One region of the Metasolibacillus sp. FSL H7-0170 genome, then DNA from elsewhere that is predicted to be linked to it. Evidence: riboswitches for the same ligand, from Rfam matches in the RefSeq annotation. Region 1 holds a riboswitch; each other region holds the start of a gene.
What was found. Region 1 has a riboswitch for thiamine pyrophosphate ahead of tenA (thiaminase II). Riboswitches for the same ligand answer to the same signal wherever they lie in the genome.
Positions count from the first base shown of each region.

Region 2: it holds a riboswitch for thiamine pyrophosphate, as region 1 does, so the genes downstream of both, tenA (thiaminase II) here and tenA (thiaminase II) in region 1, are expected to answer to the same signal.
Region 3: it holds a riboswitch for thiamine pyrophosphate, as region 1 does, so the genes downstream of both, thiW (energy coupling factor transporter S component ThiW) here and tenA (thiaminase II) in region 1, are expected to answer to the same signal.
Region 4: it holds a riboswitch for thiamine pyrophosphate, as region 1 does, so the genes downstream of both, MHH70_RS04560 (thiamine phosphate synthase) here and tenA (thiaminase II) in region 1, are expected to answer to the same signal.

Region 1 covers NZ_CP151964.1:2,682,048-2,687,978, forward strand. The annotation lists gene MHH70_RS12655 (serine hydrolase domain-containing protein) at 1-538, opposite strand, end outside; gene MHH70_RS12660 (MarR family transcriptional regulator) at 531-1,013, opposite strand; gene MHH70_RS12665 (dihydropteridine reductase) at 1,667-2,383, opposite strand; TPP riboswitch at 2,530-2,621, shown strand; gene tenA (thiaminase II) at 2,731-3,417, shown strand; gene MHH70_RS12675 (ABC transporter substrate-binding protein) at 3,435-4,412, shown strand; gene MHH70_RS12680 (ABC transporter permease) at 4,423-5,181, shown strand; gene MHH70_RS12685 (ABC transporter ATP-binding protein) at 5,178-5,906, shown strand.
Region 2 covers NZ_CP151964.1:2,203,707-2,209,637, reverse strand. The annotation lists gene MHH70_RS10185 (ABC transporter ATP-binding protein) at 1-249, opposite strand, end outside; gene MHH70_RS10180 (acetylornithine deacetylase) at 338-1,615, opposite strand; gene tenA (thiaminase II) at 1,814-2,500, opposite strand; TPP riboswitch at 2,856-2,956, opposite strand; gene MHH70_RS10170 (acetamidase/formamidase family protein) at 3,271-4,608, shown strand; gene MHH70_RS10165 (hypothetical protein) at 4,873-5,931, shown strand, end outside.
Region 3 covers NZ_CP151964.1:3,630,912-3,636,842, reverse strand. The annotation lists gene MHH70_RS16970 (EamA family transporter) at 1-68, opposite strand, end outside; gene MHH70_RS16965 (hypothetical protein) at 433-1,656, opposite strand; gene MHH70_RS16960 (sigma-70 family RNA polymerase sigma factor) at 1,637-2,152, opposite strand; gene MHH70_RS16955 (C39 family peptidase) at 2,344-2,856, shown strand; gene thiW (energy coupling factor transporter S component ThiW) at 3,716-4,210, opposite strand; TPP riboswitch at 4,369-4,476, opposite strand; gene MHH70_RS16945 (5'-3' exonuclease) at 4,524-5,402, opposite strand; partial or broken gene MHH70_RS16940 (MFS transporter) at 5,468-5,671, opposite strand.
Region 4 covers NZ_CP151964.1:952,472-958,402, forward strand. The annotation lists gene MHH70_RS04545 (methyl-accepting chemotaxis protein) at 1-1,178, opposite strand, end outside; gene MHH70_RS04550 (hypothetical protein) at 1,270-1,851, opposite strand; gene MHH70_RS04555 (hypothetical protein) at 2,069-2,434, opposite strand; TPP riboswitch at 2,481-2,588, shown strand; gene MHH70_RS04560 (thiamine phosphate synthase) at 2,661-3,191, shown strand; gene thiO (glycine oxidase ThiO) at 3,204-4,313, shown strand; gene thiS (sulfur carrier protein ThiS) at 4,319-4,531, shown strand; gene MHH70_RS04575 (thiazole synthase) at 4,534-5,298, shown strand; gene MHH70_RS04580 (ThiF family adenylyltransferase) at 5,295-5,931, shown strand, end outside.

The sequences.
Region 1 (5,931 bases):
TATTTTCTTGTAAAAAGTAGGGGAAACCCATGTTGGTTACACGCTCAACAATGAGCGCGAGTAAAATATAGCCCGTGTTACTATATTCAACACGCTCATTTGGTGCAAATAGACGGTGGGGTTTGTACTTGACTAAATATCTAAGTAAGTCGTCATTGTCTGCGATTTTCGTTTTATCCCAGTATTTCTCAAACAAATCTAAATAATCGGGGAGTCCGCTCGTATGGTTAAGTAGATGTCTAATCGTAATGCCTTCATAAGGTAGATTAGGTATCCATTTCTGCACGAAGTCCTCAAGATTTAGTTTGCCTTCCTGAACGAGTAGTAAAATTGCAGTTGCTGTAATTGGCTTTGAGACAGATGCAAGGTTGAATAAAGATTGTGATGTTAATGGACGTTTTGTTGACAAGTCAGCATTACCAAAAGCTCCTTCGTATAAAATCTCGCCTTTTTTAGCAACAAGGACTGTACCATTTAACAATTCCCTTTCCTTAATTTCATTGAATAAACTTTCTAAGTTAGCCTTTGTGTTAGTCATGATTGTTTTCCTCCCCATCTTGTTTTGTATATGTCTTTTCTACAATGTTACTTAGCTTTGTGATAATCCTTTTGAGTTCTTCCATTTCACTCAATTCCATTTGTGTGTAAATACGATTAATAATTTGACGATTTATTTTTTCTTCTTTTTCAAAATATCGAGTTCCCTTATCTGCCAGTTGCACAAGTATTTCACGTCTATTTTGTGAATTAATAGTCCTCACTAAATAATTTCCATCTTCAAGTTTATTAACAATCTGTCCAACAGCGCTTGATGTTATTTTCATTAGTCGAGCAATTTCTCCAATAGAAATTTTTCCGTAATCTTTAACAATATCCATTAAAATTGTTTGATTCCTAGAAAGATTATCATCTAGTAAAGATTGATATTCTTTTATGATGATTTTATTCATCGTATAATGCATGTCATTTATTTCAGTAACGAGTTCAAATAATTCATCTTTATTTTTTTTCATATTAATAACTCCTTATATTATAAAGTTTACTTTATTATAAAGTTGACTTTAATATTTGTCAAGATTAATAAAACATTTATATTTATCCGCTTTGCCGTTGAAGATATACAAATTTCCATTAAACTATGTACAAAAACGCTCACTTAATGATGTATAAAATCACTTGCCATCTAGAACTAGATGATTTTTTAAACGATAGGAATTGCCAACGGTAGTGACAACTACTGAGGTTTAGACCAACATGATATTGCCCACTCAGTCGCTCGCACATATGTTGCGGCGGTACTAGACTAGGTCTCCCTTTATCAGCGTGTCGTCTCGCCACTCGCTAAAATCAATCTAATGCATGAATATTATTTCTCCACTTATTTACTTTGTTAAATAGGGGCTGTCCTAAAGCCGTGCATAGCCGGCATTTTGGACAGTTAGCGATGATATTTCATAAGATGTTGATACATATAAACAGAAAACGCCTCTTTTAAAAATGGGATGAACATTGACTTTAGCAGTGTACTCCTTCAGTAAAAGGGAAGCGATGAAAACATTGATTTCAATACGGTGACAAAAAATGGATTTTCGGTCAACTCCACAAATGAAGCGTCCAAAATGTAGTGCTTTAGTACACTTTTTGGACGCTTCCTCACTAAGATATATTAAACTGATAAATCCAATGATAAAAACTCAGCACGTTGTTGTGTATGCTTGTCGAGCATAATTTGTTCAGGCTGGATGCCTTGTTCACGTAGTATTTCAATGTTTTGTGCAAGGAATTCATCGCTGCCAACAACGTAGAATAATCCTTCTTTGTCTGCGGCTAGATTTTTCACTTCTTCATAATAGTCTTTGCGATTATCGACGAACTGTGCGATGAATTTCTTGGCAGGTGCAGATTCAAAAATATTTGGGAATAAGAAATCCTTTGTGGAATCGATATTTAGTGAATGAATTTGATTCACATTGTCTGCACGCTCTAAATAATCAAGTACAAGTGGTCTAAAAGTAGCTAAGCCGACACCAGATGATAGCAGATAAATATTTTTATTGTCTCTTTTTAGCGGTACATTCGAATGTGTTTTAAAGATTGCTACTTCAGTGCCAATTTCAATATTTTTTAAAATCGATTTGAATTCAGAGCATTGTTCTTTAATGCGTGTTGTAATACCGATTGAATTTTCGTGCGGTAAAGTGGAGATTGACATATGGCGGATGAGCGCGCGGTTTGGCTTTTCTCCAGCATTAAATCCCTTTAGTGCGAAATGGGTGTGCGAGCCTTCTTCCCATGTAAAGCCCTCTGGAAGGTCCAGCATGTATGTTTTAACCTCAGGCGTTTCTTCAATAATCTTATTTATTTTCGTCCAGTAAATTTGCATTATATCTTCTCCTCACTTATTTGTATGTCACTATCTACTATACAATAAGTGATAACTATTCTCAATTAAATAGATTGATTATTTTAAAGAATATTTGACATTTAATTTTAATGCGTTATGATGGATTTGAAATTAAAATATGATTCTTTTTCTACTAGGGGTGCCAAATAATGGCTGAGACTTACTCTTAGAACCTGATCTCGTTAGTACGAGCGGAGGGAAGTAGATGGGAAATGAATTCGTTTAATAACGATGTATTTTGGCATATATTTGCTTACTTCATTCAAAAACGAAACCCTCCTACTAGTGTTCCTTTTAGAAAAAGAACAAATTAGGAGGTTTTTTTTATGAAATTTACTGATGAATTACGTTTAGCAACAAAGGAGAGCTGGGAGAAAAGCTTAAATCACCCATTTGTACAAGGCATTGTGAAGGGGGATTTACCTCTTGAAATTTTCAAAAATTATATTTTGCAAGATATCTATTATTTGAACCATTATGCAAAAATTCATGCGCTGGCAGCGGCACAAGCAGAGGATTTCGCGATTACCGCTTTTCTGGCAGAAAAAGCGCGCAATACCGCACAAGCTGAATTAGGGGTGCATGAAGCACATGCAAAAATATTAAATATTACTGAGGAAGATATGGAAAGCTTCAAGCCAGCACCAACCGCTTACGGCTATACATCACATTTATATCGCTCAACAATGTATGGAAATTTAGCCTATATTATTTCAGCTATGTTGCCATGCTATTGGCTATATGCTGATATTGGCAAGGCTTATGAGCACGCAAATCCAGAAACTGAAATTTATCGCAATTGGCTTGCGACATATGCGAGCGATTGGTTCCAAGAGGCAACACAGGCTCAAATTGATTTATTAAACTCACTTGTCGAGGATATGAACGAAAAAGAAAAAGAGAAGGTGAAGGAACAATTTATTATCGCAAAGGAATATGAACTAGCATTTTGGGAGATGTCCTATACATTTGAAAAATGGTTATCACAGCGTGATGAGAAAGTGAAGTCATAGGTGGAGGATATATTGCCATGCGAATAGTCTTGAAATATTTAGCATTATTATCACTAGTCTTCCTTTTAATGGGCTGTCAAACAAAGGAAGGGAATGAAAAGGTCCAACTGTTCTTAGATTGGACGCCAAATACAAATCATACAGGAATTTATGTAGCAAAGGAAAAAGGATTTTTTGAAGAAGTAGGCTTAGACGTTGAAATTATGCTGCCAGGCGAGGTACGTGCGGAGCAAATTGTAGGGTCTGGCAAGGGGCAATTCGGAATTAGCTTTCAAAATCAAGTAACGCAAGCGCGTTCAGAAGGTCTTCCTATTGTTTCAATCGCTGCCATTATTCAGAAAAACACTGGAGGCTATTATACGCCAAAGGCAAAGGGAATTAAAACGCCAAAAGACTTTGAAGGGCATATATACGGTGCATATGGCTCGGAATTAGAAAAAGCTTCTTTACAGGCTGTTATGAATAAAGAAGGTGGAGATGCTTCGAAAATTGAGACGGTACAAGTCGGCAATACAGATTATTTTGTAGCGCTAGAGCGAGACATCGATTTTGTCAGTATTTTTTATGCATGGACAGGTATTGAAGGTGAGATTCGTGATGCGGATATGCATTTTATTAAAACGACTGATTTTGCGCCAGAGTTAGATACTTACTCACCTCTTATTATTACGAACGATAAAATGATTGAAGATAATCCTGATACAGTGCAAGCCTTCATTAATGCTGTATATAAAGGCTATGAGTTTGCAATTGATAACCCGCAGAAATCGGCGGATATTTTAATTGCTGCAGAGCCCGACCTTCAGCCAGAGCTTGTGAGACGCAGTCAGGAGTGGCTATCTCCTCACTATAAAGAAGGTGCAGAGGCTTGGGGTGTTCAAGAGGCAAGTCGATGGGAAAATTTTGCGGAATTTATGGTAAAGCATCAGATTATCGGTGAAGTAGATATTCAACAAGCATTTACAAATGAATTTATCGCGAATGCAATGAAGTGAGGAAACAGCTATGAGAATAGAAAATATGTGGAAGCCGGTGCTAGCTCTTCTAATCGCAATTACTCTTTGGGAAATAGCAGTGAAGCTGTTGCAGATTGAAGTATGGGTACTACCTGCACCTTCCGTTATCGCAAAGGAAATGTTCATTGTTTTCCCCGCCATTTTCCCGCATATGCTGGCGACGATAAAGCTTGTATTCATCGGTTTTTCGTCAGCCATTGTGTTAGGTATTAGTGTCGCAACAATGTTACATATTTTGCCGACTGCACGGGAAATCGTTATGCCGTTTCTCGTTATTTCCCAAAATATCCCAACAATTGTGCTAGCGCCACTTTTAATGATTTGGTTTGGTCTAGGAGATTTCCCGAAATATTTAATTATCGCAACGACAGCCTTTTTCCCGATTGCCATTGCAACGCTTGATGGATTTAGACAAACTGAGCGTGATTTGATGCATTATATGCAAATGATGGGAGCGACGAAAAAGCAAATTTTTTTAAGGTTGCAATTACCTGATGCAATCCCAAGCATCTTCTCAGGAATAAAAATTGCTGCAACGTATAGTGTGATGACAGCCGTTGTAGCAGAATGGCTAGGTGCACAAAAAGGAATTGGTGTATTTATGACGTTATCTGCCTCCTCCTACAGAACGCCACGTGTTTTCGTTGCAATCGTTATAACAATTATTCTGAGCTTGGCATTTTTCGGACTATTTTTAGCACTTGAGAAATGGTTTACGCGCTGGAAACGAAATGAGGGAGTACAATGAGTCTGCACATTGAGCAGCTACATCATTCTTTCGGAGAAAAAAAGATACTTTCCGCTATTTCTTTCACTGCACAGGATGGCGAGTTTGTTTCTATATTAGGACCTTCTGGTAGTGGGAAAAGTACTTTGTTTCATCTTATTGGAGGCGTTTTAAAGCCTGAGCAAGGGCAAATTATGTTAAATGATTGTGATATTACGAGTGAAAGTGGAAATATGAGTTACATGCCTCAAAGTCCGTCGCTTTTTCCTTGGAGAACAGTATTGCAAAATGCAATGCTTGGTAGTGAGTTAGCGGGGAAAGCAGATGAAGCACAGGCGATTGAATTATTGCAGAAGGCCAATTTGGGAGAGATGGTGAACGCTTATCCCCATCAATTATCAGGCGGAATGAAGCAGCGTGTGGCATTTATTCGAGCGTTGCTAAGCCCGCAATCCCTTATCTGCTTAGATGAACCTTTCTCTGCATTAGATTCTTTTACGAAAAAAGAAATGCAGCAATGGTTGCTTAACATGTGGGAAGCGTATGACAAATCTATTTTATTCATTACACATGACATTGAAGAAGCCCTTTTCCTGTCGGACAAAATTATTATCTTATCAACAAACCCAGCAACTGTAAAAGCATCTATAAAAATTCCTTTTAAGCGTCCGCGGGATGAGCAATTATACTTGAGCGATGAGTTTTTAAAATGGAGGAAAAAAATCGTTGAGGTACTTAAAGGATAATTGGAGGGTGTCCAAAAAGCCGTAT
Region 2 (5,931 bases), 480 kb from region 1:
CATATAGCCTACTTTACCTAGACGATTCGTTTCTTCATAACCATTTAGAAAAATAGAGCCTTCTGTTGGTTGTTCCAGTCCCACAAGTAGTCTAAATATAGTTGATTTACCTGTTCCACTTGCCCCAACAATACTGACAAACTCACCTTTATTTACTTGAAAATTTAACTTATTTAAAATATAGTGTGGCTGATCATAATAAAATGATACATCTTTAAACTGCAGTACATAATCATGCTTTTTATCCATACTCATAAAGTCTTTCATCCTTCTTGTTCAATTGATTTCCGCGTTCCCCTTTAACTTATGTTGATACCAAGATAAACCTCCATTTCTGTCACTTTTTCTTGGTGTTTGTCCATTCGTAAACAAAATGAATCATCGTTTTCGTAAAAGCAATAAGTTGATCGATGGAGCAAGATTCATTTACTGCATGAGCATTTTGAAAATCGCCTGGTCCATAAATGGCAGCTGGGATACCTGCGTCGCCAAACCATCCACCATCAGTAACGGAAGGAGATACATCAATCGTAGCTTCTTTTCCATGGTTCATTTGGTGAGAGGAGGACAATAATTGAACAGCTGGATGATTCGGATCAACTTCTAGTGAAGGGAAAATTTCGCCTTTGTCTTCAATCATCGAACTTCCTCCCCACACGAATGTCGGCGGATAGTGCCTTAGCCATGGATCCGACTTTGCAACAGAAAGTATATGTTCCTCAATCTCTCTAGATACCTCTTCATAAGTTTCATTAGGGTAGTAGTGAACAGTAATCCATAGTTTACATTCGTCAGCTATAAAAGCGGGCTGTCTTCCACCTTCAATAACAGCAGGGTTGATTGTATTTGTACCAGGTGGAAATCCTTCATATTGCTTAGTAACCGCCCAATGGCGCTCTAAATCTTGCAATCCTTCTATTATTTTCATCATTTTTTCAATGGCACTTGCTTGCAATAGTCCGCCACCTGCGTGAATCATATTTCGTCTCATAGCATCATGAAATGTTTTAGCACTTTTTATCGTAATCCAACCCGTGATTACCCCGCCTTGACCTTGTATATGTAAATCACTCGTATCAACAACAAGCGCAAAGTCGGCTTTATATCCTCGCTCACAACATTGAAGTGTACCAGCCTCTCCGACTTCTTCTCCGATGACAGATTGGAAAATGAGATCGCCCTTCACCTCAAATTTTGCCTCATGTAAAAGTTTTAATGCAAATAGGGCCCCTGCAATTCCTCCTTTCATATCAGCTACGCCCCTACCTATAATAGCCTCTTCAGTTACTATTGGATCAAAAGGATTCGTTAACCATTGTTCGTCATCTCGTATTTCAGCTACATCAACATGCCCATTAATAATTAAACTGCTATATAATTCAGGTTCCGTTCCTTTTTTCACCCCAACGACATTGGGGTCATCTGGATACACATCCCATATATCAATTTCAAAATTAAGATTTTTTAAATAATTTGCGATAAATTGTTGAATATTTTTTGTATTTCTTGCAGGTGGTGCGGGTGTTTCAAACTTTATAAGTGTAGTAACCAAATCAATCAATTCTTGTTTGCGATTTTCTACTTGAAGCATCAATCTCTCGATATTATTTGTCACAACATTCCCGCCTTTTTTGTAATAGAGAAACCACTTGCGAAAAGAAGTGGTCTGAAATCTATCAATTTATTTTCATGAACCGCTTCTTTCTACTAGGATGTACTAGTTTGTAAGTAGTAATACACCCTCTCTAGTGGTCAGATTCTATTTAATTATTCTTTTCCTGTCCATTCGATTATTATTTACACCAAATCAATATTAAATTTTTGCTAATTCTTTTACTGGCCACATTGAAATGTTTTCAGCCATATCCCAGAACATATATTCAAAGTAACTTGTTTTCACAAATATTTCTTCTAGTTTATTCAGTTCATCTTCTGGCTTTCCTTGTGCAATCTCATTGATTAAATCGATGCAATCTTCAGCAATTTTAGTAAACCCGTCAGAAGAATACATTTTAACCCAGTTTCCATAGAGTTCATGCTCTAAAGAATTTGGCCATTCAGCTAATTTTTTACCAATCCAATTGTAACTCCATGCACATGCTAATACTGCTGCAATCGTATTCTCTACTCCGCCTAACTGTGCTTGGCTAAGCATATAGCTTGTATACGCTGTCATTGTAGCAGATGGCTCTGTATTTTCTAATTCTTCGTTGGAAATCCCAAATTTCGCTGCATACTCACGGTGTAAATCCATTTCAAAATTCATTGTTCCATGCAATAAATTTGCAAAAATAGTCATTGTTTTTAAATCATTGGCTTTGGCACTCCCAATTGCGAAAACTCTAGAGTACTCTATTAAATACACATAGTCCTGCTTCATATAATGTATGAATTTTTCCTTATCAAGAGTCCCTTCCCCAATCCCCTTTACAAAAGGATGTTCTAAATAACTATTCCATACAGGCTGCACTTTTTTAAATAAACGATCAGAAAATGTCATTGAATTTACTCTCCTTTGTCATTACTAAAATATAATTGAGTAGGGGGAGCGATGAACTCCTTACCTCTCAAACTTACGTATGAATTTGTATACGGTGGTTCAATTAAACAGAAAGAGCTTTGTTTTGTTTGGCAAGCTCACCTAATCATACCTAGCCTTCTGTGAGATTTGTGTTCCTCAAATCTGTGTCTTGTCTTCAGAACTCTCTAGATTCAGCCCCTTTCTTTTTAGATAACCCTTATTTTTGTCATGGAAACTCGGAATTTGCACCTGAGAGTACATGTGTATACTAGGCACAAAAAACCCATTCCTGTAGTATAAGGAATGGGTTAATGTATATAACAAAATATATGCACATATTTCACCATTACTTCCCTACGCTAGTACGACCTAGATCAGGTTCAAAGGGTCAAGACTTGTCTCTCTCAGCAAAATTATGCTCCCCTAGTAATTTGAATATTTGATTGTATCTAGCTAATCATAGACATAATTGTTTGTCAAGTGGCCGCTTACAGTTACTTTCCTTTAAAACAAAATAAACAGCTCATTGTGATAAGGATTATTAATATAAAATAATCTCTAGATTAGTATTGAGAATATAATATTAATGCACCGTTCAACTAGCTTGTTATCTTTTGCTGCAACTTGTCAATATAGACATATAAAAAGTCGCTTAACACACAAAAGTTTCTAAATTCACGTAAATGCTTGTACTCCAATATATCACTAGTTAAACTAGTAATATAAAGTATAAAAGGATGGTGGCTTTAATGACGAATGAACAACCAATCGAACATGAGAATAACGAAACGATTAAAGCAGTAGAAACGCTTTTTGTCAATGAGTTTACGAATGGTGTATTAGATCCAAATAAGCCGATGCTTGGTCCGCTCCGAAATGGCGGGACAATTATTGCCAACACAGCACCTGGCTGCTGGGGACCAATGCTAACACCTGAAATACGAGGCGGGCATGAAGTAACAAAACCGGTATACATAGAGGGTGCTGAAGTTGGAGATGCACTTGTTATTAAAATTAAATCAATTCAAGTAACGTCCATTGCGACTGCATCTGGTACGGATGAAGCACTGCCAGACCGTTTCATAGGTGACCCATTTGTGAAAGTAAAATGCCCTGGCTGCGGCAAGCTACATCCACAAACGAAGGTTCAAGGAATCGGACCACAGGCAATTCGCTGTGCAATTTGTGATACAGCAACTGCGCCATTTGCTATCACAAATGGCTATACGATGGCTTTTCACCATAATGAACAATTAGGTGTGACAGTGGGCAAGGACGGTGCGCGAAAAATTGCGTTAGATGCTAATCATTATATGCGAATACCTGAAAACTCGAAGCAAAATCCTGTCGTAAGTTTAGCGCCTTCTGATTTAGTTGGCGTGTTAGCAAGAATGCGCCCATTTTTAGGGCAGTTAGGCACAGTGCCTTCAAAAGCGCTACCTGATTCACATAATGCGGGTGATTTTGGTGCGGCATTAATCGGTGCACCACATGAGTTTATTTTAACTGAGGAGGAATTAGTCTCACATAAAACCGATGGCCATATGGACATTAGCCGCGTACGTCAAGGAGCTACTATTATTTGCCCTGTAAAAGTGGAGGGTGGCGGTGTTTATATCGGTGATATGCATGCAATGCAGGGCGATGGTGAAATGGCGGGACATACGACAGATGTTGCCGGCATTGTACAATTACAAGTAAGCGTGCTAAAAAAGGTAGCTATCGACGGGCCAATTATTTTAGCGAATGAGGAGGATTTACCATATACTGCAAAGCCATTCACGAAAGAGGAAAAGCGCTTAGCACGAGAGCTAGCAGAGGAATATGGATTAAAGCAGCTAGAGGAGGCATTGCCTATTTCGGTTGTTGGAACGGGCGTCAATCTAAATATTGCAACGGATAATGCGGTGGAACGGGCAGCAGCCTTACTAGATTTATCTAGCGATGAGGTGAAAAATCGTATTACCTTAACAGGTGGCGTCGAAATTGGTCGACTACCGGGTGTGGTCACAGCAACATTCCAAGTACCGAAAACATTGCTAAAGCAAGCAAAAATATATAAGCCAGTAAAACAGCAGTATGATTAAGGATAGGGGGCTGTCCGAAAAGTGAATATCTTTTCGGACAGCCCCTGCTTCTACATTAACTATTTGCTAAAAATGTTTGTACCTGTCGCTTCGTTTTCAGCACAAAAAAACTGCTTCTGCAATGACCTGTCACAAAAGGGTCGTCCCAAAATGACTTTCTAGACGACCTCTTTCCTTTTGCAGAGATGCCGACAAAAAACTACAGCAACCTGTCATCACGTTTGATATAGTAGAAATAGAATGTTATTAAAAGGGGGGAGACGTATGCTGCAAATAGACGAGCAGCTGTATAGCATGACAGGGGGAAAAATAGGGGAGCCATTCATGCGTGCAATTGCAGGAATTTCGAATGAAACGTCTATTATTTGGGGCGAGCTCCTTCCACTAGAACAAATTTTAATCAGTGATGAGCAAGCACTCACTTTAGTAAAAGGCTACTGTATCGAGGATGTAGCCGCCTTTTCGGGAGTAGAGCAAGGTGTGACGAAGGTGCTGCAAGATTTAATGCTTGATAATCATGACGCACATATATTGCAGTATATGGCGCTTCATCAAACAGTTGAGGCGCAAGGTCTACTGCGATTTTTAACAGGGATTGATATGGTGCTTCCTATGCAGGAGATGAAGGTTTTAGCAGTTCATAAAGTTGAGAATAAATGGCTGATTCATCCAATATGGCAAGATAATCAATCTTTTTGGAGCACACTATATGCTAAAAAATTGTATAGCATATTTATGCAAGTCGACATTGAGAATATACAAAATCCAGCCTTACTCATTTTGGAGTTGCAAAAAGCACTCAACCAAGCAATGTCTAAAAATCGCGTGGCGACAATTGTCCATCAATTAATCAACCACATCACACAGCGCAGTGGGGCATCCTATGAATTAAAAACACTACATTTAAGTGATGTCATTATTCATTTTACAAGTGGCTCAAGACATTTTCGTAAGTTAAGGAAGCGTATAGCCCAGCTTGAAGCGGTATGGAAAGAGGGGGAGTGGGCTTTAACAGAAAAGGAAAGAACACTGCTTGCTTATATACTGCTTGAGGAGGCAGTAGCACGCAAGGATACAGAGCAAATTTTGGTACAGGGGCTTTTTTTAATCGAGGAGGAACGTTTAAACAATCATATTGTTGAATTGATGGTTGAATATAATGAGGTACTTAAAATTATTCCGCCACAGCCAGAAACAATTGTGAAGGCTTATAATAAAAATTGTGGGGAGTTTATTCTATATTATGTTATAGAGGCACTTGCGAAAACGAATCAGTTTAAACGAATAATTGCATTATTAAAAGATTATGAAATTGCATCCTGT
Region 3 (5,931 bases), 950 kb from region 1:
TGAGTTGTACCTGTCGTTCCCCATAAAACAGCAGCTAATAACACTGCGATATATGGTAGTAAATTCATAGCTATTCCCTCCGTCTAAGTATCAATTACGCCTCCGCGTAATCACATCCAAATTTCTCCAGCTCTTTACTGAAAGTTAACCTAAAACTGTCCAACGGTTAACTGACCTGCGTCGTGCAGGCCTCCTTTCAAAATCTGTGACATCCGCCGGAGGCTCTATCTAGATTCAGTGAGTGTTTGTACATCCTTGCAAGATAAAGGATTTGTCTCACTACCTGTAGCAATGGACGTTCTCAATATCTGTACCTGATAACTTGCTTTTAGTACAAATAAGCATTACTAAATCTAGATAATTCTTTTTAGCGAAGGTTTGCTGGTACATCCTGCTCAAATAATGGCTTCCAAAGCATTGAATTCCCCCTCCTTATTGGCTTAGCGCTTTTTCTAATGATTGCAAATGATAAAAAGTTGACGCTTGGAAATATTTTTCTTGATATTGTAAATAAAAGGCGTTCCCACCAATCATGCGCACAAATAAAAAATCTGTCAGCCATGCAGGGCTATCTACCTCATCCAAAATAGCAATTTGCATGAATGTGCCATCCTGAATGAAGGCGATATTCGTACCCTTCCCATCGAAAGTATATAAAACTTCCTCTGTCAATTGCGTTTGATAAGAATTAGTCCCACTTAATTCGCTGAGTGCTCCTTTTGCATATTGAAAATTATTCATATGCTCATTATAGTAAATAACATAATATTCTGCACCCTCAAAATAGTTAGTCGTTATATGAATTGCACGCTTATCCTCTAAAATATAATATTCTGCCTGAGGGTTATCTTTTAACGTACCTATTTCATAAAACTGCCCTTCTTTTTCCAATATTAAATAAATTTCGTTAACACGATTGTCCTTCTCAAGAGAGCGTTTTTTCATAAAATGAACAATCGTAGCTGAATGATTTAATTTTTGAGGTGATTGGACGTTAACTGTAGCTGTTATATAATCATTTATTTGTACAATTTGTGCTGCCGGTGCCTCTCTCGGTACTAGCTCTAATTGCTCTGGTGCTAAAAATGGCTCAAAAACCGACCATTCCTCATAAATATTTTCATATATTGTAAAATTACCATCCTCTAATTGCTTCACAAACAAAGGATGAATATATGTCTGCTCCTGTGTCACATCATTATGTGTAATATATAATTTATACATCTGCTCCTCAGTATGTGGAATCATCTTAATTATTTTCAATGTACTAAAATCAATAGCGTTGTACTTTAAAAAAAGCTCTTTATTCGAAGCCACTACCTCTGTCGTTGAAACTTCTTCTATTAAAGCATAATCCTTCCGTTCGATTGCTTGGAAATATTTAATCGCAGCATCAGCAGCTTGCTCTGGAAGCAATTTTTCAAACTGCTTTGTAATTAGCTCACTTGCCGGTTGCACTTGCTCATTAGCAGGAGGGAGCAAATAAATAATAAAGGCTAGGCATGTTATTGCTAGAACAGCAAAAAGTGGCTGAATGAAGCCTAAAGGTCGATGCTTTTTAGGTTTTGTTGCTAATTGTTTCACCTTGTCCTCTGTTAACCAATGCTTCTCACCAATGACTGCGTCAATTCCCTTTTTAATTTGTGAACCGCTCATCAAGCCCACTCCCCTCCAAACAATTTTTAAGCTTTTCTCGTCCTCTACGAAGTCGTGTTTTCACCGTATTGACAGAGCAATTTAAAATTTCCGCAATCGTTTCGACTTTCATGTCCTTATAATAATGAAGCACGATAACTTCACGATATTTGATTGGTAACGCTAACACCGCATGACCAATTTGTTGCTGTTCGCTATTCATAATCGCTTGTTTTTCTGCGGAATTTGCCCCTTGAAAGATTGTTTGAATTTTCATTGATAGTACAGTGTTTTTATAGCTCCAACTTCGTAAATAGTCGTAGCTGCGATTAATAGTCATACGGTATAAATATGTACGATAACTAGCATTGCCTCGAAAATCCTGCTGTTTTTCAAAAGCTTTTAACAGGACATCTTGAACGATATCCTCTGCTACTTCCTTGCTTTTCACATATGTAAAGGCGAGCCGCAACAGTTCCTCACCATGCTCACGAATAAATTGCTCTAGCTGTGACAACCGCTATCCCCCCTTTTTCGTTTCACGTTAGACGGAGCACCTGCTCATTTGGTTTCAAATTTTGAAACTATGTTTTATTTACAGCGTATAATAAAGTGAACCCCCAGTCCATAAAGGCTCTCACATACTTCTATGAAATTGATGATAAAAGAACGGTTAAAATTTGGGATTTTACAAATGGAGGGATGGCAATGCGTGTACTGCTAGAAATCAAAGGAACTTCACAATACGATGCGAGCGTTCAGCCAAATTACCAAAATTCTGCATGTGGTCCAACAACGCTACACGTTATTTTAAAGTATTTTCACATAGCCAAAGAAATTAATGATTTATATAAACAGCTAGGTACAACAAAAATCGGCTTATTTCAATGGCGTCTCATCAAAAGAATGCGCAAGTTGTTCGGTGCTAATTTTACTATTCAAGGTTGCTCGCTTGCAGAAGCATTGGCACAGCTTGAACAAGGAAATCCTGTGGCATTGAAATTCGACCAATATTTTAACCTACAGTGGCGGTCAAAAAAGAAGCCTCTATTCAAATATCATTGGGTTCCACTCATTGGCTATGAAAGAAAAGACGGGGAATTATATTTAATCATCCATGATAACGGTGGACGAGGCCGAAACAGCCAAATACGTTCATTTTGCTATGAGGACAATAAGCATGTGTTAAGCTTTGTAAAAATAGAGCAGAAAAATACATAAGGGCTATATGAAAAAGCAACTGCCTTTCCATATAGCGCTAGAACCTGCTGCTCCGTTTATCCCGCATTAACGGGCAGTAAGACGCCCACTTTAAAACTTATGTGAAAATATGCTAAGGATAAGTGGGAGATTAACTGCCCGTAAATGCCCGAGTGGTTCAACTAACAATCCGTGGAGAAAAGCATCCACGGATTGAAGGTTCACTTTATCCCGCATTAACGGGCAGTAAGACGCCCACTTTAAAACTTATGTGAAAATATGCTAAGGATAAGTGGGAGATTAACTGCCCGTAAATGCCCGAGTGGTTCAACTAACAATCCGTGGAGAAAAGCATCCACGGATTGAAGGTTCACTTTATCCCGCATTAACGGGCAGTAAGACGCCCACTTCAAAACTTATGTGAAAATATGCTAAGGATAAGTGGGAGATTAACTGCCCGTAAATGCCCGAGTGGTTCAACTAACAATCCGTGGAGAAAAGCATCCACGGATTGAAGGTTCACTTTATCCCGCATTAACGGGCAGTAAGACGCCCACTTCAAAACTTATGTGAAAATATGCTAAGGATAAGTGGGAGATTAACTGCCCGTAAATGCCCGAGTGGTTCAACTAACAATCCGTGGAGAAAAGCATCCACGGATTGAAGGTTCACTTTATCCCGCATTAACGGGCAGTAAGACGCCCACTTCAAAACTTATGTGAAAATATGCTAAGGATAAGTGGGAGATCAACTGCCCGTAAATGCCCGAGTGGTTCAACTAACAATCAGCTGGGATGAGAAACATCCCCACTGATTGAAGTTTCACTTTATGATACAGAAGCTATGCCATGTAATTTTTTGCGACGAGTAACCTTATTTTCTATATCGTTTCAAAACGCTTTGCAAATACAGTGTTGCGCAAACTTACTGCAATAATAACCCCTAGCACCGCACCAATTGCACTTGACACGAAGAAGGCTGGCATAAAAGCAAGTGCCGTAACAGATGTACCCATTAATATTTTTGCATATGGGACAGCTACTAATGATGCAATCACACCTGTACCAATCACTTCACCAATACCCGCCAGCCATACTTTATGGCTATATTTATAAGCTATAGCCGCTAAAAAAGCCCCGATGACACTACCCGGAATCGCAAGTAACGAGCCTGTTCCCGTAAAAATACGAACTAATGCTGTAACGAAAGCAATTACTACAGCTGGCACAGGTCCTAACAATATAGCACTCACAACATTGACAGCATGTTGAATAGGATATGCACGCGCAATACCTGTAGGAATCGCTACAAACATTGAACCTGCCACTGCAATGGCCACAAACAGCGCCATAACAGTTAATTTACGAACTGACATAAACAACACCTCTTTTAATTGTTATTTTTGAGCATTACTTATCAGCGGATTTGCGCAAATTATTTGCACATTTCTTTCCAAGCAAATTTTCCTCCTAAAAATAAATTTAAAAATGCCGCACCCATTGTAGAAAGGGAGCGGCATAGAGTGAGCAAATTCAATCAATGTCGCCACTTCCCTACGCTAGTGTGAGCTAGATCAGGTTCAAAGGGTCTGCATAGTACATATACATCTCAGCCTTTCAAAAGGCTCCCCTAGTGGTGCAAGCAATTTTCTTCTATTATTACGGTAATTTTGTTATTCGTCAATGTCTTTATAGACCAAGCGAACGTGCGTGGCGGATAATTAAGCGCAAGCCTTTATTATCCAGCTGTGATGCAACCGCCTCATTAAACGCAGGAACTACTAAGTCATTCAGCTCCGCTTCAATGGCTGCATCGCAATTAATTGTCGCGAGCTGATGCGAGAGCTTTAGCATGTCCATACTTTCATGGATTTTAGTACGCTGCGCAGGCTTTAGTTGGTCAAGTGCTGCTAGCACTCCCTCAATTGAATGATAGGTTTGAATGAGTTGCAGTGCTGTTTTAGGACCAATTCCTTTGACACCCGGATAGCCATCGCTCGCATCCCCCATAAACGCCTTCACCTCAGCAAATTGCTTTGGGGCGATGCCATATTCTTCGCGAAAGCGCTGCTCTGTGTACGTATCATATTCTGTATAACCCTTTTTAGTAAAAGCGATTGTTGTCTTATCATTTAATAATTGTAATAAGTCGCGGTCACCGCTAATGACAGTAATCTCCGCATCGTCTTTCCATTTCTCAATCATGGAGCCGATTAAATCGTCTGCCTCCAAGCCGCTAATGCCGAAGTTTTTCCAGCCCATCATTTCTGATACATCCTTCACCATATCAAACTGTGGCAGCATTTCTTCTGGTGGTGCAGGGCGGTTTGCTTTATATCCCTCGAATAAATCATTGCGGAATGTATGCATGCCCATATCCCAACAAACAGCTAAATGTGTCGGCTTCATCAAGTTTTGAGCTGTTAAAACATGACGGGCAAAGCCTTGTACTCCATTTGTTGGCGTGCCATCCTCTAAACGAATATATTGTTTCATCGCAGCGGAGGCGAAAAATGAACGAAATAGTAGTGCCATGCCATCAACAATAAGTAAATGTGGTTTTTCCATATGTATTCCTCCATTCCCCCTTAGCATAACATGACGCTAGCGAAAAAGTCATTTTGCGCCTGCTTCTAGCGTCTTACATAGGCGAAAAGAGTCATGCCTACACCTAGTGCAGCACAAACTAAATACATTTGTGAATAAGGTAGTAAATCTGCGACTGATCCCATCACTCCCCCTCCTAAAGTAATACCTAAGTCTGCTGTCGCAATAAATAGACCAAGCAGTATGCTACGATTAGCGCTCGGCAATACAAAGGTTAAATAGGTTGTTAAAAAATGATTATCACAAACAATTGTCAATGCTTTTTCTAAGAGAAATCGAAAAAAGCTGCTTACCTACTTATCCAAAGGATTTTCGGTAAACAGCTTCGTTAATAATCAATAACGCTTCAGCTAACTATAATCTAGATTTTCTTAAGCTTGCTTAAAAACTTCTCTTTATTAACGAGTGTTTAGCTACCCGCTGAAATCGGTCAAATGCTTACATTCACCTCCCCATCTTTAAAGGTAGGTGACCTCTGTATCTGTCGCTT
Region 4 (5,931 bases), 1.7 Mb from region 1:
AAGCTTAGCGTAATACCATTTGCAATTTCCGCAATATCGTTCGCTACATGGCTCGTTTCATTTGTTTTATTATTTACTGTACGCACAATGTCTGTTACATCATTTGTACGTGTACTAATATTAGCTACATATTCTACGATATTTTTAAAGGCTTCCCCAGTTTGTTCAACCGATGCTCGCCCTTCTTCCACATACTTTGTACCACTATTAATTGCTGTTACTGCGCTGGATGTTTGGCTTAAAATATCATCAACTAATGTACGAATATCATCAGCTGCTCTACCCGATTCCTCTGCTAATTTTCTTACTTCATCTGCGACAACTGCAAACCCTTTTCCGGCATCTCCAGCACGTGCTGCCTCAATTGAAGCATTTAAAGCTAATAAGTTAGTTTGATCTGTAATGCTTGTGATTAACGCTAAAATCGAACTAATTTCCTTCGATTTCTCGCCTAATGCATTGACAACTTCTGTCGATTCATTCACAGACTTCTTAATTGTATTCATCTTTTCAATGGTTTGCTCAATTAGCTCTATTCCTAAATCTGCTTTTTGGTTCGTTTCAGCCGCTACATCTGCTACATCTTGGACGACAGAGGATACCTGACCCATTTCTTTGCTAATTAAATCCGATGATTCTGATAATTTTTGCATCTGCTCTAACTGCCCCGCTGCGCCAACGACCATACTTTGAATAGAGTTAGAAATCGTTTCGACAGATGTGCTACTTTGCTCTGTAATCGCCGCAAACTCTCGAGTATAAGCTGTTACATCTGTCGAGGCTTTATTTGCTTTTTCAATCACTGTTCCGATTTGCTCTAGCATATGATTAAACTCTGTTGACAATTGCCCTATTTCATCTTTGTATTTATCGTCAATACGTACTGTTAAATCACCATCAGCTGCCTGTGCCATTGCCTTTAGTACTCGATTCATTCGCTTTAAAATAATATAGCGTGTACATAGCGCAATAATTACTGTTCCGATAAATAATGAAATGAATGTATTAATTACAACGCCCGCAATACCATCTAATTCAATTACTTTACTAACTTGTAAACTAATAAATTGTGAAATATGTGAGCTAATAAATAAACTTAGCCCTACAGCTAAAATCATTTTAAATATTAAACTTTTCCAAAATTTTATTTCACGAGAAAATAATTTTTCTTTTACCATAGCTGCTCCCCATTCCTATGTAAATCTACTATCATTGTAAAATAAACATTAAAATTAGTAAAATAGTTGCTCCTCACCCAATCACTTAGTCCTATTTATCATTATAATATTCTTGCCAAAAACGAGTATAGAGCCCTAATGAAAAGGCGATATCATTTTGTAAATTGCTAATCGCAATATTTATACGTTTGCGCGAATAAGTACCCTGCTTATTTATATGATAAGCTACTGTTTCCTCCATGTGCATTAATAAATCGACCATTTGTTCTAAATACATTTTCGCCTCAGTTGAAAGCATCGACTCTTGAAAACCTAAATGAATAAGAGCATTTTTGGCAGATTGAACATTTGTTAAAATTTGTCCCCACTGCGCACGTTTCATAGGTCTATTGAAATCTGTCAGCCAGCTCATCTCATACAATGCCAATAAGGAAATCGAATAAGACACAACATAATCTGGTTGCAGCGCTTTTTCCTCATATAGCGATTGCAAAACCGCTAAATCCTCCTTATATTTCTGCTGACGCATTTCATTAGTCTCTACTGCGACAGTCGGATATACACTAAAAATTGAATATGGAAAGATAATGCCTGAGAACAGCGCAGCAACTAGTAGCCCAATAATTAAAAGCTTCAGTTTTCGTATTATTCCTCGCCTTTTCGCCTTCATCATGGTTTTGATTGATGCCTCCATTCTTTGAAAAAATCTAATAGCTTTTTATGTAATTTTTCATCCACATTTATAATCTCACAACCATGATTATCGTATAAAGAGAAAATTTAATCAGCGGGGGTTTTCCTCATCCTCACTGATTGTTAGTTGAACCAATTGGGCTTTTATGCGCAGTGGAGCTCCCACTTAACCGTAAGCGTCTTAGGGATAAATTACTTTAATTCCATTTAATTCCCCTTGGCATACGAAATTTAATATAACGAATGACATTTTCTATATATCTTTCTATCGGCTGACTTGTATCAACTACTAAACATTTGAAATCGATTGGCTTTTTTGCACTGTTAAGCGTAGCATAAAAGCCTTCCTTCGAACGAATTTCACTAATTTGACTGAGCATCTTTTCTCTGCTTTTTAAACGATGATTGATTTCCTCAAAATCATCAAGGTAGCATTCAATATATTTATATTCTGCATCATATTTTTGAGCTAATTTTATTCCCTTTTCAATCATTTCCTCGTATAAGCACGGGCTATCAAGAATCACACATTTCAATAGTAATGAATTAACTGATAATTCCATCGTGACATTCTAGAAAACATATGCTATATTGTTAACTAATTGCATAGCCATCCACTGGAGGTGCCGTTGTGAACGGCTGAGATCAAAGTAAACTTTGGGATTCCTGGAACCTGATCTAGTTGATACTAGCGTAGGAAAGTGGTCGCCTATTATTTGTTACGATTTTTTAAGTAAGCGTTACTTTTCCTATGGGAGAAGTAACGTTTTTTTATTGGAGGAAACTAAAATGATTCATGCTATTACGAGTGGTCAAGGCTTTACACCACAAACAATTGACCAAATAAAGGATGTCGCTACTCGTGTTGATGCCATTATTATTCGCGAAAAGCAGCTCTCACTTACTGAAATCGATAACGCAATTGCCGCACTTTTACAGGCTGGTATAAGTGCAAAGCAATTAATCATTCATACATATGTGGAGCTCGCTTACAAATACGACTTACTTGGCTGTCATTTTGCAGCAAATCAGGCTGTAAATGTGACACAGCATCCTTTTATATGTGGGCAATCTACGCATACAAAGGCTGAAGCGTTACAAAGTGCTGAAAGAGGTATGCATTATTTATACTTTTCTCCTGTCTTTCCAACAACCTGTAAACCAAGTGTACCAGCGCTAGGGCTTCAGGCACTTGCTGAAACATGCCGTACTGTCAAAATACCCGTGCTTGCACTCGGTGGTATAACAAGCAGCAATGCACAACAAGTGATGCAGGTCGGCGCACAGGGCTATGCCGCAATATCAATGTTTTTTAACTAAGGGGAGCAATTTATGAAGTGTCAAGGCTTTACGATTATCGGTGGTGGGGTTATTGGATTATCTATCGCCTATCAATTATTAAAACAGCAACAGCCTGTGACGATTTTCCATACAGAAAAAACAACGACAGCATCACTCGCTGCTGGGGGTATGCTTGGTGGTCAAAATGAATTTCACACCCCTTCGCCCCTTTATCATTTAGCGCTGGAAAGTCGAGAGCTACACAAATCACTCGCCGAGGAGCTATTACATTTAACTGGGCAAGAAGTTGGTTTATTACCTTCCGGGCTAATTAAAATTGCAGCTGCTGAGGAAGTTAGAGTAAATTTGCAGCAGCAGTATCAATTTTTATATCGGGACCACCCTACCTCTGTACAATGGCTAAATCAAACAGAGTTACAGCAATGCGAACCTTTATTGGGTCATTCTATTACAGAGGGCTTCCATATATACGAGGACCATCAAGTAAATGCAAGAAATTTAACAAAGGCTTTAGCACTCGCTGTACAGAAGCTTGGCGCAAATATAATTGAAGAGGAAGTTATTGCGATAGAGAAAGAGCAACAACAAGTTACACATATCCAGACAGCCTCTAAGCACTACGCTGTTCAGCAAGCTGTTTTGACTGCGGGTGCCTGGACAGCGAAGCTTGCAGCCAAACTTCATATTACTTGCCCGGTGCACCCAGTAAAAGGGGAATGCTTAATGGTAAAAGCGGCACAGCTACCGAAGGCAACCATTTTTTCAACAGATGGCTGTTATATCGTACCAAAGCACAATAATCGTTTATTGATTGGTGCTACGAGCTATCCTCTGCTAGAAGATGATGCAGTAACTGTCGGTGGCATTTATTCTTTATTATCCCGAGCTATTCATATGATGCCATCACTAACGAAGGCTGAGATTGTCGAAACTTGGTGTGGTGTGCGGCCACAAACAATAGACGGACTTCCAATTATGGGTACTACGCAATATAGCAATTTATTTATATGCACAGGACATTATCGCAACGGTATTTTATTAAGTGCCATTACTGGGCTTTTGTTTAGTCAATTCTTATTGGGTGATAGCGTAGCAAAGCAACGGTTAGCGCCTTTTTCATTGCAACGCTTTACGATTTAAAGGAGGTGTGCATTTTGCGCTTATACGTCAACGGTCACAATATGGAAGTACCACAATCTATTACAACTGTTGTCCAATTACTAGAACATTTACAGCTCAATAAAGAGCTTGCCATTGTTGAAGTAAACGCGGAAATCTTACAGCCTGCGGAACGTGACAGCAAGGAAATTAAAGCAGATGACCATATCGAAATTGTACAATTTGTAGGAGGAGGATAATCATGCTACATATCGGACCATATCAATTTAATTCACGCCTCTTATTAGGCACAGGGAAATTTAAAGATTTTGCTACACAGAAAGAAGCGGTGGAAGTATCTGAAACAGAAATTTTAACATTTGCTGTGCGTCGTATGAATATTTTTGAGCCAACACAGCCAAATTTTTTAGAAAAAATCGATGTACAAAACTATACACTCTTACCAAATACAGCAGGCGCGAAAAATGCAGAGGAGGCTGTGCGCATCGCTAACCTTGCGAAAGCCTCTGGTTTATGTGATATGGTTAAGGTCGAAATCATCGGTTGTAATCAAACATTACTACCGGACCCTGTAGAAACATTACGTGCTACAGAAATGCTATTGGAGCAAGGCTTTATCGTCTTACCATACACTTCCGATGATGTGTTGCTAGCAAAGCGCCTACAAGATTTAGGCTGTCACGCTATTATGCCAGGTGCTTCTCCTATCGGGTCAGGTATGGGAATCGTCAATCCACTTAATTTATCCTTTATTATCGAGCAAGCAAAGGTGCCCGTTATTGTTGATGCTGGTATTGGTTCCGCTGCAGATGCGGCTCAGGCAATGGAGCTTGGCGCGGATGCCGTATTATTAAATACCGCTGTCTCAGGAGCTAAAGACCCTGTAAAAATGGCTTCAGCTATGAAGCATGCAATTATTGCTGGACGCGAAAGCTTTGAAGCTGGACGCATACCGAAAAAAATGTATGCAACAGCATCTAGTCCATTAGAAGGTATAAGCAGGTGAGCCGTTATTCAAGACAGGAGCGCTTTCTCCCAATTGGCACTACTGGACAAGCTCTTCTTGCTGAAAAGCATGTCCTCATCGTTGGTGTCGGAGCACTTGGTGCAACAATTGCTGATTTGCTAGTGCGGGCAGGGATTGGTGAGATTTCGCTGATTGACCGAGATTTCGTCGACTTATCTAATTTGCAGCGTCAAATGCTATACAGTGAAGCCGATGTGACCGCCCGTTTACCAAAAGCGACCGCCGCTAAAAGACGCTTACAGAAAATTAATCATACATTGACAATCCATGCTTATAACGAGGAAGCCAATGTCGAACTTTTTGAGCATATACTAGCAACACAATCTATTGATTTGATAATTGACGGTACAGATAATTTCGATATTCGTTTTATCATCAATGATATTGCTCATAAATACAGGATTCCATGGATTTATGGTGCGTGCGTTGCATCAAGCAGCCTTTCCTTTTTCATTAAGCCAGGAAAAACTGCTTGCCTGCACTGTATAATGGGTGGATTACCTACTACAGGACCAACTTGTGACATGGCAGGGATTTTAGCCTCTGCCTCACAAGTAACAGCAGCCCTACAAGTAGCAGAGGCATTGAAATATTTAACAAATAATGAAACCG